2 regions of the Trichococcus sp. genome follow, and region 1 is predicted to be linked to the other one. Evidence: predicted binding sites of a transcription regulator. Region 1 holds the regulator's gene; the other holds the start of a gene.
The links. The regulator LexA, encoded in region 1, represses DNA repair genes until DNA is damaged. The targets are predictions, from matches to a motif close to CNAACANNTGTTNG.
Positions count from the first base shown of each region.

Region 1 (7,952 bases):
ATAGTGGACAAACGGTGTGCGATTGCAATCGTCGTTCTGCCTTCCCGCATCTTGCGCATGCTTTCTTGGATCAGGAGCTCAGTCTCGGTGTCGATATTCGCTGTCGCCTCGTCAAGAATAAGCACTTTCGGATCTCGCAATATCGTCCGGGCAAAGGAAATCAGTTGTCTTTCTCCGCTAGAATAGCTGGCCCCACGTTCGATCACCTTTGCATGATAGCCTCCCGGAAGCGACTCGATGAAGGAATCAGCATGCACAAACGCTGCCGCACCCTCGATGTCCCGATCGGTGTAGTCTTTGTTCATCAAACGAATATTGCGGGAGATATCGCCGTAGAAAAGGAAGGAATCCTGCAGTACCAAGCCTATTTTCGAGCGGATTTCATCTATCGGATAAGTCTTGATTGATTTCCCGTCGATCAAAATATCGCCTTTCTCAAACTCGTAAAAACGCAGCAGCACATTGATGATGGAGCTTTTGCCGCTGCCCGTGTGTCCGACCAAGGCAACTGTCTCGCCTGGATTGGCTGTGAAGCTGATGTCTTTGAGCACATCCTGCTTCCCGTCATAAGAGAAGGAAACATTTTTGAACTCGATTCTACCTTGGCTGATTTCCAAATTCGAATCTTCAGGTTGGATCGGTGCCAATTCGGCGTTATCCAGCACACTCAATACCCGCGAACTGGAGACGATGCCGTCCTGAAGGGCGCTGAGGTTATCCATCATCATCCCCATCGGACGGAAAAAGTTTTGGATGTAGGTCGTGAAAGCATAGATGACCCCCAGCTCCACGACACCGTTCAGTGTCTGATAACCAAACAACCAAAGAACAATCGCCAGCGCGATGGCCTGCAACAGATTGACGACTGGCATCAGCATCAGTGCGTTCATCTGGACCATCGCCACCCGGCCTTTGCTGTAGTCGTCGTTGATCGCATCAAATTCCGAGCGCAGCCGTTTTTCTTGCCGGAACTGTTGGATGATCGCCATACCGGAAATCGATTCATTCAATTTCGTGTTCAGTTGGCTCAGCCTTTCGCGCATCGTTCGGTAAACGCGCGTGCTGTATTTTTGATAATACCAAATCAGACCGGCCATTATCGGCACAAAAACGATGAAAAGCAGGGAAATCTGCCTGTCCAAAGTCCACATGGCGATGAAAACAGTGACGATGCTGAAGATCCCTTCTGCCAACGCCAAAAACACATTCCAGAATTCCTTGATGGTTTCTGTATCATTGGTTACCCGCGAAACGATCGAACCGGCTGGCGTCGTATCATAGTAACGCATCCCCAATTGGTTGATCTTACGGAAAACGGCATTGCGGATATTCTCAACGGTTTGTTCCGAGGCCATACTGAATATGTAACGTTGCAGATACGTAACCAACATCTTCAACAAGATGGAGCCCAGATAGGCCATCGCGAAAAATACGCTGATGTTGGTCGTGACATTGCCCGCAGCCAGATAATCATCCATATAAATTTGGATGATGCGCGGGGCCACCACATTCACTAGTGATAATGCGATACTGAAAAGCAATGCGGTCAAAAATTGATAGCGGAAAGGATGGGCAAATCGGAAAATTCTTTTCGTTACCCGAAGTTGCTCTTTTAATGGGATTGTCTTAGACCATGCTGATCCACTCATGCTTCATCCTTCCCTTCTAATTTGGTTTCGAGTTGTTGTTTTTCGTACATCCTGCGGTACCATCCATTCTCTTCCATCAACTCATGATGGGTTCCGCGTTCGACAATGCGCCCTTCATCCAGGACAATAATCTCATTCGCATGCATTACGCTGCTGATCCGATGGGCTGCGATGATTGTTGTCTGATTCGCTCGCTTTTCCTTAAGGCCCGTCAAGATCGCTTCTTCTGTCTTCGCATCCACCGCGGATAAGGAATCATCCAGGATGAGCAGCTCCGGTTCAGTCACCAAAGCCCGCGCAATCGCTATCCGCTGTTTTTGGCCACCAGATAAGGAAACGCCCCTTTCCCCGACCAACGTATCATAGCCACCGGGAAAGCCCAGAATATCCTGATGAATGGCAGTCAATCGCGCAGCCTCTTCAACTTTTTGCTGGCTGATGGATGGGTCGGCAAAACGGATATTTTCCCTGACGTCTGAAGAGAACAAGAAGTTGTCTTGGGGAACGTAGCCGATTCCGCTCAATAACGCGTCCAATGAATAGTCACGGATATCAATCCCGTTGTAATTGATGCTGCCTGCATATTGATCATACTCACGCAACAACAAACGAAAAATCGTACTTTTTCCTGCTCCGGTTCTGCCTACGATACCCAACGTCTGGCCCTTTTCCAAATGGAAGCCGACATCCTGCAGGCTGATTTCTTCGCTGTTCGGGTAACTGAAAGAAGATACCTGAAAATCCAGATCGCCTGTAACCGGAGTCCGGACGGCATTCTTTTGCTCCTGGATCGTCGATTTCTCCTTCAGAAGCTCATCGATCCTGCTGTAACTTGCACTTCCCCGTTCCAACACATTGAATAATCTGCCAACCGCTAACATCGGCCATGCCATCATTCCGATATAACTGATGAACGAGACCAATTGACCGATGCTGATGCTGCCTTCCACTACAAATCGTCCACCAAAGATGATCGTCAACGCAAAAGAAAGTCCCAGGATAAGTTGGATTGCAGGATCGAATAAAGCATCGACCTTGTAGACAGCCTTATTTTTCGCGACGACATCCTTCGTCATCGCTTCGAAATCATGGATGTCCTCTTCTTCTTCGCCGAAAGTTTTGATTACTTTGACGCCGGATACGCTCTCTTGCGTTTTGTCATTCAGGTTCGAGAAAGCCGCTTGCGCCTTACGGAAACGTTTGTGCATCTTTTGTCCGAGGATTCTCGACACCAACGTCAAAGCCGGCAACGGGATCATGGCGATAAGCGTCAGACGCCAGTCGATCAAGAAAAACATCGTGAAGAGCGTGATTCCGCCTGAAGAAATCGAATCCGCCAGTGTCAATATGCCTGCACCAGCGACCATGCGGATCGCATTCAAGTCATTCGTCGCATGCGCCATCAGATCACCGGTCCGGTACTTTTGGAAGAAGACCGCATCCATTTCTGTGAAATGCTTGAACAATCGTGAACGAAGTATTTTTTCCAATTCTGCCGAGGTTCCCCAAATCTTCATCCGCCATATATAACGGAAGAGGTACTGCAGGACGCCCGCAATCAAGATGATCGCCGACCACTTCCACAAAGACGCCATGGTTAAGGTTCCCAACGCAATTTCATCGATGATGATTCCAACAACGCGCGGCGACACGACTTGCAGGATTGCGACAATGATCAGGAAAAAGACGCCAACAAAATAGGCTTTCCATTCCTGGCGGAAAAACCAACTTAATTTTTTGAAAATACTCACGTATATTACCCCCTTCTTACTTGTATAAAGACAAAATAAAAATGTGGAACCGTAGAGATCCACATTTTGTATATTATTTCATTAATCTACTTCTTTTTCTTTGTTGATTGTGCTTTCATAGAAGCCATGATTTGTTTAACTTTTCTCTCGGATGGTTTTTGACCCATCTGCATCATCATAGAACGCAACATTTCTTCATTGATCGGTGGATTTTCTTCAAAATATTTTACCATATAACGTCTTGCAAGGAAAAATCCGCCAACCGCGCCTGCTACTATTCCTAAAATGACCATCATTACCCATGCTGTTGTTGACACGTATTCATCCCCCTTTCCAAAGCATTCATTCATTAATTGTACTAAAGATTATGAGAAAAAGAAATAGCAATCACCGATAAATTTAGCAATTTTTCGAGAACGCTTCAACCATATCCGGTTTTGGGACAAATCTGTGCAAATTCTTGCTTCATCCCGAGAATATACGAACATCTGTTTGATATTTCGGATGATTAGTGGTATCCTAAACGTATAAATATAAGATTACGGAGATGATGATCTCATGGTTAAAAATAAAGATTCACGCCAAATTGAAGTGCTCCAATACATTTATGAAGAAGTCCAAGAAAAAGGCTATCCCCCGACCGTAAGAGAAATCGGAAATGCGGTAAAATTATCCTCCACATCCACGGTGCATGGCCATCTGTCGCGTCTTGAAAAAAATGGCTTTATTCAGCGCGACCCAACAAAACCCCGTGCGATTGAACTGACTCAAGCGGGTCTGGACAAGTTGGGGATCATGTCGGATAAAATGCCGTTGTTGGGTACCGTCACAGCCGGTGCGCCCATACTTGCCGTGGAAGAGGCGACTGATTATTTCCCTGTTCCCCCGGATCTGAAATCCAATTCCGGTTCTTTGTTCATGCTGAAAATCCGCGGAGATAGCATGATTGATGCCGGTATATTCGATGGCGATTCAGTCATCATCAGAAAACAAGCCACGGCTGAAAACGGCGATATCGTCATAGCCATGACGGACGACGATGAAGCGACCTGCAAACGATTCTATAAAGAGAACAACTATTATCGGCTGCAACCAGAGAATGCAAGCATGGAGCCGATAATCCTGGATTCTGTCCTCATTTTGGGGAAAGTAGTCGGTTTGTACAGGAATCACATCATTTAAAGAACAGTTCTCCGACTGACACAAAAAGGCTGCCGATCGGCAGCCTTTTTGCGTGTCCATTCTTATGCTGTTTTTTTAGTATTCCATCAGCGTGAAGATGTCATACCCTTGGATCAGGTCTCGACCCTTCAGATCCAACAACTCGATCAGGAATGCCAAACCGACGACTTCTCCGCCTAATTTTTCAACCAATTCAATGGTCGCGGCTGTAGTACCGCCGGTAGCCAACAAATCATCACAAACCAGCACTTTGTCGCCAGGCAGAATGGCATCTTGATGCAATTGCAGCGTCGCTTTTCCGTATTCCAATCCGTAAGAAACTTCAACCGTTTCTCGTGGCAACTTGCCTTTTTTGCGGGCCATTGCGAAGCCGCAGCCTAATTCTACAGCGACCGGGCAACCAACCATAAAGCCTCGTGCTTCGGGTCCGACTACTTTATCGACATTGAGGTCTTGGGCATATTTCACGATTTCTTTGATTGCATAGCGGTAGGCTTCGCCGTTTGCCATCAAAGGCGAAATATCGCGGAATATGATGCCTTGCTCCGGAAAATCTTTTACGTCAGCAATATATTGTTTCAAATCCATTTTATGTTCCTCCTAATTATTGTACCAGCATCTGTTCATTCAACCATTTCGTCAATTGCGAAAACGGACTGTAGATGAATAGTTTCTCAGCTTCCATTTTCTGCAGGCGATCTTTGAATACTTGCGTATCATCCAATGCCCTTTTGACAGGATTCTTGACCTCATTGATGAAACCATTGTCTATTGTAACAAATCCCGCCTCCAAAAACACTTGAATCATAAAAATGGCAATATTTTTTTTGATTTTTAAGTATTCTGCCAAGGCATCTAACCGGTTTCTCACATCGATATCCTTATGGGAACGGATATACTGATAAAATCTTGCAAACTGGTCTTTAGGAGGGACCCCATCTGCGTAAACACTATTCGATTCATGAGAAACGACATACACGTTTTCGAATTGATTGTTCTTCAGTAGATTCGCCAACAGGTCCATCTTCAACGGACATTCGAAGAGCACAAGGTTGCTGGCGCTGACATCCTGCATGGCGTCCGCTGTACTGTCGGTGAGCAAGGCAGCGTTTGAACTGTTTGGGATGCGCTCATAAAATTTTTTCATGATTCCGGAAGTCGAAAAGAGATACAAAGCATCTTCCACGGCCAATACGGACTCCTGGATGACTGAACTCCTTTTGTCGAAAAACTGGACATGCTTGTTTTTGATATCCTTCAGCTGCAATTGGGGTTTCGCGCTGTCCCTCCAAACATTAATCGAAAGTTCGCCGATGAGGGAAACGACATCCGCTTCGTTCAAGTGATTGCTGATGCTCCCCTTGTTGAAGCCGATCACATCCAGAAAGAGGTTCTTGTCCTTGAGCTTGAATTTCAGATGCTTGTTGTCGGCACCTATCTGTCTGATGTCCGTCAAGGGTACATTCTGGAAGCCGAATATAGGCTTTGGATTATCAGTACCATAAGGTTTAAGCAATTCCAATTCCTTCAAAAACGGCAAAGTGACATCAGCAAGCGGCAGGATGGCGTCTATATAAATGGATTCACCTAACACGATTGCATCATGATAACGAGCCGCGTAGCCGTTTATTTTTTCATCGAAAGCGGGCAAATCGGTGGCGGAAAGACTCATGCCGGCTGCCATTTTGTGCCCTCCGAATTTCGTCAGCAAATCCTTTGAATCGGTCAAGGCAGCATAGATATCCAAAGCCTCAATGCTCCTGGCCGAACCTTTCGCGATGCCGGTTTTTTCGTCGATGCGGAATAAGATTGTAGGGCGCCCGAATTCCTCTACCAGCTTGCTTGCCACAATCCCAAGAACGCCCTCGTGCCAGTTCTTGCTGCCCAACACAACAACATCCGGCATGCTTTCGGCTTTCGCCAGTTGGGCACTCGCCTCTTCATGGATGGACTGTACAATCCCTTGTCTCTCGACATTCTTTTCCTGTATGTAGGCAACGAGTTCAGCAATTTTGTCCTCATCGAAAGACAGCATCAGTTCAGCGCCTGGGCCCGCATCTTCCAATCGACCGACCGCGTTCAAACGTGGCCCGATGATGAATCCGATGCTCTCTTCGTCCAAATGGGCTGCATCTATCCCTGCGGCTTCCATCAAAGCAGCCAAGCCGAGCCGATGCGTTTGTTTCATGACTTGCAGCCCCTGTTTCACGATCCATCGATTCTCGCCTGTCAGACTCACAAGGTCCGCAACAGTCCCGATTGCTGCCAGATCAAGGGATTCGTATGGCATTTCCCCTAGTAGAGCTGCCGCAATTTTCAGCGCGACGCCAGCTCCGGATAGATCCGGGAAAGGATACGTGCCAGCAGGATGTTTCGGGTGGATTATGGCATACGCATCCGGCAAGACATCCGGCAATTCGTGATGGTCGGAAACGATGACGTCAATCCCCATTTTTTTGGCCATCGCTATCGGCTCATGGCCGGAAACCCCGTTGTCGCACGTCAAAATCAGTTGCGCACCGTTTTCAATCAATTTTTTGAATGCGGCAGCATTTGGCCCATATCCATCCGTAAAGCGATTCGGCAGATAATAGCCGACATTGCCGCCCAACACTTCAATCGTTTCCACTAGAATGCTTGTGCTTGTGATGCCGTCCGCGTCATAATCCCCATAAACGACGATTTCTTCTCCCGTTTCAATGGCTTCAGTCAAGCGCTGGACTGCTTTATCCATGTCGTGCAACAGATACGGATCGTGGAATTCCATTTTGGTCCCATCGATGAAAGCTGTGATCTGTTCTTTTGTTCCCAAGCCTCTCTGCATGCAGAGTGTAACGAATTTTTCCGATAAGCCTGAAGCCTGGCTGATTCCCATGCTGACAGAGCCCTCAATTTCTGATTTGCGTATTTTCCAATTCATTTTTGACGATAACAAATTACCGACTCCTTACTTTATAGACTAAATAAACGCACTGTGGTCCCCAATAATCCAAAAAAGACTAGAAGCTGAAATCGTTCTAGTCTTTTCTTTGTGACTTGAAGTGGTCATCGAAGGGATTTCCAGCTCTGTTGCTATCAAACTTTACTGGGCTGATCCGGAGTGCCAGCCGTAAACCTTTTGACCAACTCTTCTTCAAGCGAAGTGATTTTGCTTTCTTTTTGGGTCATTTGCGCCCGCAGATCGGCAAGTTGCTGTTCGTAACCGGCTTTTGTCTCGTCAACTGCTTTTTGGATTTCTTTCCCTTTTGCATCGATTTCAGCGCGCATCTGTTTGAATTCTTTGTTTTTCTTTGTCGCACTTCCTGTCGCAACCAGTAGCGTGATGAGCGCTCCCATCAGGAGTGAAACCAGGATGACAATGATCAAAGGT
Region 1 is NZ_JBSQPW010000036.1:7,792-15,743, forward strand. Features, by position in the region: gene ACTCCX_RS10310 (ABC transporter ATP-binding protein) at 1-1,649, opposite strand, end outside; gene ACTCCX_RS10315 (ABC transporter ATP-binding protein) at 1,646-3,400, opposite strand; gene ACTCCX_RS10320 (YneF family protein) at 3,487-3,717, opposite strand; gene lexA (transcriptional repressor LexA) at 3,959-4,582, shown strand; gene ACTCCX_RS10330 (adenine phosphoribosyltransferase) at 4,658-5,170, opposite strand; gene recJ (single-stranded-DNA-specific exonuclease RecJ) at 5,187-7,517, opposite strand; gene ACTCCX_RS10340 (lipopolysaccharide assembly protein LapA domain-containing protein) at 7,658-7,952, opposite strand, start outside.

Region 2 (7,952 bases), on a different contig from region 1:
TTTCCAGTGTCCGCACAGAAGTCGTGCCTACTGCCACTATTTTGCCGCCGTTGGAACGGACTTGATTCAGCGCCTGCGCTGCCTCGTCCGTCAGCTGGTAGAATTCCGAATGCATTTCGTGACTGGCGATATCTTCAACCGATACAGGACGGAAAGTCCCTAAGCCCACGTGCAATGTCAGATAGACGATTTTGACCCCTCTCTTGGCTACTTCCTCGAGCAGATTGGCCGTGAAATGGAGCCCCGCGGTCGGGGCAGCTGCCGAACCGACTTCTTTGGCGTAAACGGTCTGATATCGCTCCTGATCATCCAGCGTCTCCTTGATGTACGGCGGCAAAGGCATTTCGCCCAGCGATTCCAGTATCTCCAAAAATACGCCGTCATATTTGAAATTCAAAATGCGGCCACCGTGCTCCAATGATTGCGTCACTTCCGCTGTCAAACGTCCATCCCCGAAAGAGATGACCGTCCCGACTTTGACCCGTTTGCCTGGTTTGACGAGTGTCTCCCATTCATCCCCTTGGATATTGTTCAAAAGCAGAACTTCGATATGCCCGCCGGTATCCGGCTTGACGCCGTGGAGTCGCGCAGGGAGTACCCGCGTATTGTTCAGCACCAACGCATCTCCCTCTTGAAGTTCCTCCACCATGTCGGTAAAATGTTTGTCCCTGATTTCTCCAGTCTTGGAGTCCAAGGCAAGAAGCCGGGATGATGACCGATCCAGCAGCGGTGTCTGCGCAATCAGTTCCTCCGGCAAATAAAAATCAAAATCACTTGTCCTCATTGATAAAATACCTCACTTAATTTTCTGTATCATACTTGATTCCCAGATGATCATATGCCATCGGGGTGGCTACCCTGCCCCGCGGTGTGCGCTGCAGGAAACCCAGTTGGAGCAGATAGGGTTCATACATATCTTCTATCGTTTCCATTTCTTCGCCGATATTGGCGGCGATCGTTGAAAGGCCGACAGGGCCGCCATTATAAAAGCGGATCATCGTCATCAATATCTGCCTGTCCAAGTCATCCAGCCCTTTATTGTCCACGCTCAAGATGGATAAGGCCTTGTCGGCGATTTCCTTCGTGATCAGGCCATCGCGATAGACTTGGGCGAAATCGCGCACACGCCGGAGCAATCTGTTGGCGACTCGCGGGGTTCCTCTGGATCTTAAGGCGATTTCGACAGCTCCGGATTCATCTATTTTCGTGGACAAAACATCCGAAGAGCGATGGACGATTTGCCGAAGATCCTCAAGGCTGTAATACTCCATCCGCGAAACGATCCCGAAGCGGTCGCGCAAGGGCGCCGACAGACTGCCGGCTTTTGTCGTGGCACCGACCAGTGTGAACGGAGGCAACGTAAAATGGACCGGATGGGCTGTGGGGCCTTGCCCGATGATGATATCCACGTAATAATCCTCCATGGCAGAGTACAACACTTCTTCCACAATCCGCGGCAAGCGATGGATTTCATCGATGAAGAGCACATCCCCCGCTTCCAGTTCATTGAGCAATACCATCAGATCGCCCGGCCTCTCGATTGCGGGTCCGCTTGTGCTGTGGATCCGGACATCCAGTTCATTAGCGATGACCATCGCTAATGTCGTTTTCCCCAACCCGGGAGGCCCGTAAAGCAACACGTGATCCAGCGCTTCACTGCGCGCTTTGGCAGCTTGGATGTAAACTTTCAATTCATTTTTGACTTTTTCTTGGCCGATATACTGTGCCAACATTTGCGGCCGCAATGTTTTTTCGATCAAATCTTCTGTCAGGTCTTCCGTATTTCCGGAAACGATTCTGTTTTCAGCTGTCATCTATATCACCCTTTTAAAAGTAGCTTGAACGCCGTACGAAGCACTTCTTCTGTACTGGAATAGTTTTCTTTTTCCAACAGCGGCAGTATTTTCTTCACTTCACGATCCGAATAACCCAACCCGGCCAAAGCCTCCAACGCTTCCGTCAGTACAGCGGGCTGTGCACCAGCGGCTTCATGGGCCGGATGCTCTTCCATCCAATAGGTATCGGGCAGCAGTTCCCCGAGTTTACCTTTCAGGTCAAGGATGATCTGTGAGGCTGTCTTTTTGCCTACACCAGGGAATTTCACCAAATACCCCACATTATCCGTTTCGATTGCTTGGATCAGACCCAGGTGATCATCGCTCGCCAATATGGACAAACCACTCTTCGGTCCGATTCCGGAGACGCTGATCAGTTTCAGGTACAACTGCTTTTCCGTGTAGTCCTTGAACCCGAACAATGTGATTGCATCCTCCCGGACTGCCTGATAGACGTAAAACGTCATATCTTGGTTCAGGCTTCCGGAAAAGCGGAAAGGATTCGCAACCTGCAATTGGTAGCCGATGCCACCGTTTTCCAGAACCACATAGAGCGGTCCCACGTAGACTAATTTACCTTTTATGTATTCGTACATCATCTGACTCCTACTCTTCATTTCCTGATTATCATTCGGTTCCTATCATAACATAAAACAGATTGGAAATGACAGCCGCTCAGTCACATATGCGGGAACAATCGTTTGGGGCTCAGCACAAGCGACAAAAAATCCCAGGACTGATAGCCATGGGACTTATCTTGCTGCCTATTCGAATAATTGTTTGTATTCAGAGTAGCCTTCCGCGTCCAATTGATCGTAAGGAACGAATCGCAAGGCTGCCGAATTGATGCAATAGCGCAGTCCGCCCAACTCGGCAGGGCCATCTTCAAAAACATGCCCAAGGTGGGAGTCGGCTTGAGCGCTCCGGACTTCTGTGCGTTTGCGCATCAACTTGCGGTCTTCCAACTCTTTCAGCGTGGCGATTGGTCTGGCAAAAGAAGGCCAACCACAACCTGCATCGTACTTATCGGCAGAACTGAATAGCGGCTCACCACTCACGACATCCACATAGATGCCCTTATCGTAAAAATCATCATATTCGCCCGAAAAAGGTCTTTCCGTAGCTTCATTCTGTGTTACTTCGTATTGTAAAGGCGTCAAGCGCTTCAATTTTTCTTCTTTATTATCCATCCTGATATCAGACCCCTTTCTTTTCATTGCTCCAGTATATCAAAAAATGCAAAAAAGCAGAACAAAAAAGTCTTGTTCTGCTTCGTTTACGCTTCTTCAGGATATCATCAGAATAGATTCCCCAAAATGCTACCCAGAATGCCGCCCAATCCGCCTGTAGCCGATGGCGTCGCCGTTCCAGACTGCTTAGGGAAAAGATCAGTGATATCGAAATTGCTCGTGGCTGTTTCTTCAGCCTGCTTGGAGAAGATGTCGGTCTGTTTGGCGACACCGTCGGCATCCAATCCATCTGCATCCTTCTTGTCGGCCAACATGCCCAGGATCATCGGCGCCATGGAAGCCAAAACTTTGGCAACTTCAGATTTGCTGATGCCGGTTTGGGCAGCAATCTGATCCACGACCTTGTCCTTGTCCCCGAAAGCGTGGTCCAATATTTTATCCCCATCATCCGTGTCTACTTTCTTGACCACGTCTTCAATCGAGGAAACATCTTTCGTCTGGCCTTTGTGTTTTTCCAATGCATCTGATAAGGAATCTTTCCCTGCTTTTGACTCAGCGTTTTTGCTTAATGCCCTAAGAATCAAAGGAATTGCAACGACAGCCAATTTCGGCAAAACGCTTGCATCAACGCCCGTTTTGCTGCCCAACGCCTGAATCGAACTTTCTTTGTTCAGTTCGCCCATCATTTCGGAAATATCATTGATTTGCACCATTTCTTCCACTCCTATCTGCTATTTAACTACCTTGATTTTACAATAAATAAGCAGAAATAAAAAATGATACGCCTTCAGTGCGGGTCCTGGATCCGTTTGAACATCTTCTCCATATCCTGATTGGAGAATTGGATCAGCACCGGCCGACCGTGCGGACAATTATAGGGGTTGTCCGTTTCCGCTAGATCGGCCAACAGTTGGCGGGCTTCTATGTCGCTGAGGAAATGATTCGCTTTGATCGATCGTTTGCAGCTCATCATGATGGCAGTGGCTTCCCGAAGTTTTTTGATGGAGACGTCACCTTCGGTCAAAAACATCTCAACCAGTTCCTTCAAAATTTCTTCCTCCGCTCCCGGCGTGAACCAAGCAGGATGTTTTTCGACGATGAAGCTGTTCTGTCCGAACGGTTCCAGGAACAGCCCCATTTCTTCCAGCACATCCCGGCTTTCCTGGATCAACTGGAATTCATTCGCCGGATAATCCAAAATGATCGGTATCAGCAAACCTTGGAGGTCAGCGGAAACCTTACCGATTTCCTCGCGATAATATTCATATTTGATGCGTTCTTGGGCAGCGTGCTGGTCGATGATGTAGAGTCCGTTTTCGTTTTGCGCGAAAAGATAAGTACCGTGCATCTGGCCGAAAAAATGCAAGTCCGGGAATGGCCGCTTGTTCGCCGGTCCCTTTTCTGCTTCCGACTCGACCTTTTGGACGGTTTTCATGATCGGTTCTTCATGAGCATCCGGATTTTTTGGTTCGGCAGAAAGGTCAGGCCCGGCCGTTTCGTTACGGTCCGGTTTTGGCTGACCGATGAATGAATCAGGGGACGATCCTCCCCCTTCACCCGGAAGTGGAAAGTGTTCCGGAGGTTGGACTTTTGCAGAATTTGTATAGGACTCTATATGTCCGGCGGTTCCATTGTGTAACGGCCCATTGCTCCGCGATGTCTCCAAGGATCGAAAATCCTCATTTTCGCCTGTCACCGGCAATGCCGCTTCCGTTTCTTGCACAAGCTCTTGATCGGATGACCGGAATGAGACACTCAGTTGCTCGGTCCGGACCGATTCAATCGGACTCGGGCGTTTGAATTTCAGATTTTCGATGCCGCTCGGGATGCGTTCTTCCGTACGCAAAACAGCAGCAACTGCGCTTTGGATCAATTCACCGAGCTCTTTTTCTTTGCTGATCCTGACTTCTTTTTTCGAAGGGTGGACATTCACGTCCAAAAGCAGGGAATCCGCATTCAGCACAATGACGGCGAGCGGATACCTTCCGACCATCAGCTTGGATCCGTAACCATCGATGATTGCTTTGTTCAAGGCATAATTTTTTATGAAACGTCCGTTCAGTATCAAGGTAATGTAATTGCGGCTTGCCCGCGTCGTGTCCGGCAAGCTGATGTATCCCTTCACTGAGAAGTCCAAATTTTCGTTCTCGATCCGTTTCATCTTCTTGGCAGTCATTGTCCCGTAGACGCCCGCGATGGTCTGGCGCAGGTCGCCATTGCCTGCCGTATGCAGGAGTTGATTCCCTTCATGATGCAAACGGAAAGCAATCTCAGGATGACTCAAGGCAATCCGGTTCATGATATCTGTGATGTTCGATAATTCGGTCTGCAGGGAACGGATGTATTTCAGCCGGGCTGGCGTGTTGTAAAAAAGGTCTTCGACGATGATCGTAGTCCCTTTGCGGGATTTGTTCGGCCTTTCCTCCCCGATGACGCCTCCCTTTATCGACAAGTAGGTACCGCTTTGGTCAGCAACAGCCGTTTCGATCGAAACTTTGGCGACAGAAGCGATGCTGGGCAAAGCCTCACCTCGAAACCCCAGCGAGTGGATGCGAAAAAGATCATCCTGCGTGTAGATTTTGCTGGTCGCATGCCGCGTAAAGGCAAGTTTCACCTCGTCAGCTGCGATGCCGTCGCCGTTGTCGGTGACCTGAACTTTCTTCAATCCCGCTTCTTCGATAAAGACATCTATCTGCGTACTGTTCGCATCGATGGCATTCTCCACCAATTCCTTAACGACCGAAGCCGGGCGTTCAATCACTTCCCCAGCAGCGATCTGGTTCGTCAATATTTGGGATAGTTCCCTGATTTTGGCCATCATTTTCACCTACTTCTTTTGCGATTTAAGCAACTTTTTCCAACCGTCCAGCATCAACATGGCTTGCATCGGTGTGCAATCTTCCAACGCCAGATCAGACAACTCATCCAGGATATGTTTCTCGTTGGGGTGCATCGCGCTTTCCTGGAAAAGCGCCAATTGTTCGACCGTATCATCCGGAACAGTGACGTCCGAGCCAGGATGCGGCGCATGCTGTTCATTCAAAGAATTGAGGATGATCTGCGCTTCGGAAATCAGTTCATCCGGCATTCCGGCCAATTTGGCCACATGCAGGCCGTAGCTTTTGTCTGCAGGTCCCTGCATCAGTTTGTGCAGGAACACCAATTCTCCATCTTTTTCGATCGCCCCGACATGGACATTCTTTGTCCCCGCCAAATCGGCTTCGAGTTGGGTCAACTCATGGTAATGCGTCGAAAATAGTGTCTTGCCTTTGATCGTGCGATCGATGTAACGCAGAATCGCTTCTGCCAACGCCATACCGTCATACGTCGCCGTTCCTCTGCCGATTTCGTCGAACAGGATCAGACTCTTGTCGGTAGCAAATCGCAGTGCTTGATTCGTTTCGACCATTTCGACCATGAACGTGCTCTGCCCGGAATAGAGATCATCCGCCGCGCCGATGCGGGTAAAGATTTGGTCAAAGATAGGCAAATGGGCTTTCTCAGCCGGCACGAAACACCCCATTTGGGCCAGGATGACGATGAGCGCAACCTGCCGCATGTAGGTGCTCTTGCCTGACATATTCGGCCCCGTGATCAGCAGGATGTGGTTGTCTTTGTCCATGGAGATGCTGTTGGGCACAAACTTATCTTTGCCGATGACCCGTTCCACGACCGGATGACGGCCTTCTTTGATGAACAGGTTCCGATTGCTGTTGCTCAATTCCGGTTTGGAAAAATGATAGGCTTCGCTGACGTGAGCGAACGACTGTAGGACATCGATCTCTGCAACCAGTTTTGCCAGTGACTGCAACTGTTTGCTGTACCCTTTGATTTTCTCCCGTAAAGCGATGAACAGTTCATGCTCCAATTGGACAGATTTTTCCTCAGCTTCCAAAATGAGCGTCTCTTTCTCTTTCAATGCAGGCGTGACGAAACGTTCCGCATTGGCGAGTGTCTGTTTACGCTCGTACGTGCCTTCTGGCAGCGCAGCAAGATTCGCCTTCGTCACTTCTATGTAATAGCCAAAAATACGATTATAGCCTATTTTCAGCGTTTTGATGCCGGTTTTTTCTCTTTCCTCTTTTTGCAGCATCGCTATCCAAAGTTTTCCGTTGTTCATGGCATCGCGGTAGCGGTCCAATTGTTCATTGTAGCCTTCACGGATGATATTACCTTCCGTGATTTGGATGGGCGGATTATCCATAATCGCCCGATCGATTAACTCGATGACCTCGGGGTAGGCTTCCAATTTGTCGACGACACCCTGCCAAACATCCGCTTCGTCGATTGCAGCGATGGCTCGGACCAATCCCGGAATCTGCTGTAAAGAGGTTTTCAACTGCATCAGGTCGCGGCCGTTGACATTTCCCAGTGACACCCTGGCGACCAAACGTTCCAGGTCGTACACCGATGTCAAGGCCTCATTGATGTCCATCCGCTCAAAGTAGTGATTGACCAACGACTCCACTTTCCGTTGTCTTCCGAGTATGTCGCTGAGGTTGATCAGCGGCTTTTCAAGCCATTGTTTCAGCATGCGCCCGCCCATAGCCGTTTTTGTTTCATCCAGCGTCCACAACAGGCTGCCTTTTTTCTGCTGCGTCCGGATGGATGCGGCTAACTCAAGGTTGCGTCGCGCATAAGTGTCCATCTTCAGGAAAGCGTCCGTTTGATAGGCGACGGCTTTCTGAAGGTGGGTCAAGCTCCGCTTTTGCGTATCCGAAAGATAGCTCAACAACAGGACAAGCACATTCTTCTCCGACTGTTGCGTTAATTCCGCAAGCAAATCCTGGAAGTCCGCTTCCGGAATCAGCTTTTCCTGAATGGAAACCAAGATGCCAAAATGCTTCTCCAACTTTTCCGTCAGACCCTCAGCCGTTTTTGAGTCCAGGACGATTTCTTTGAACGGCAAGGTCTGGAGCTCGTTGAA
Region 2 is NZ_JBSQPW010000006.1:64,463-72,414, forward strand. Features, by position in the region: gene queA (tRNA preQ1(34) S-adenosylmethionine ribosyltransferase-isomerase QueA) at 1-784, opposite strand, end outside; gene ruvB (Holliday junction branch migration DNA helicase RuvB) at 801-1,814, opposite strand; gene ruvA (Holliday junction branch migration protein RuvA) at 1,820-2,431, opposite strand; gene msrB (peptide-methionine (R)-S-oxide reductase MsrB) at 2,600-3,025, opposite strand; gene ACTCCX_RS02700 (DUF937 domain-containing protein) at 3,133-3,738, opposite strand; gene mutL (DNA mismatch repair endonuclease MutL) at 3,813-5,843, opposite strand; gene mutS (DNA mismatch repair protein MutS) at 5,853-7,952, opposite strand, start outside.
Region 2: the regulator LexA is predicted to act here: its motif matches at 2,526-2,539, upstream of ruvA (Holliday junction branch migration protein RuvA).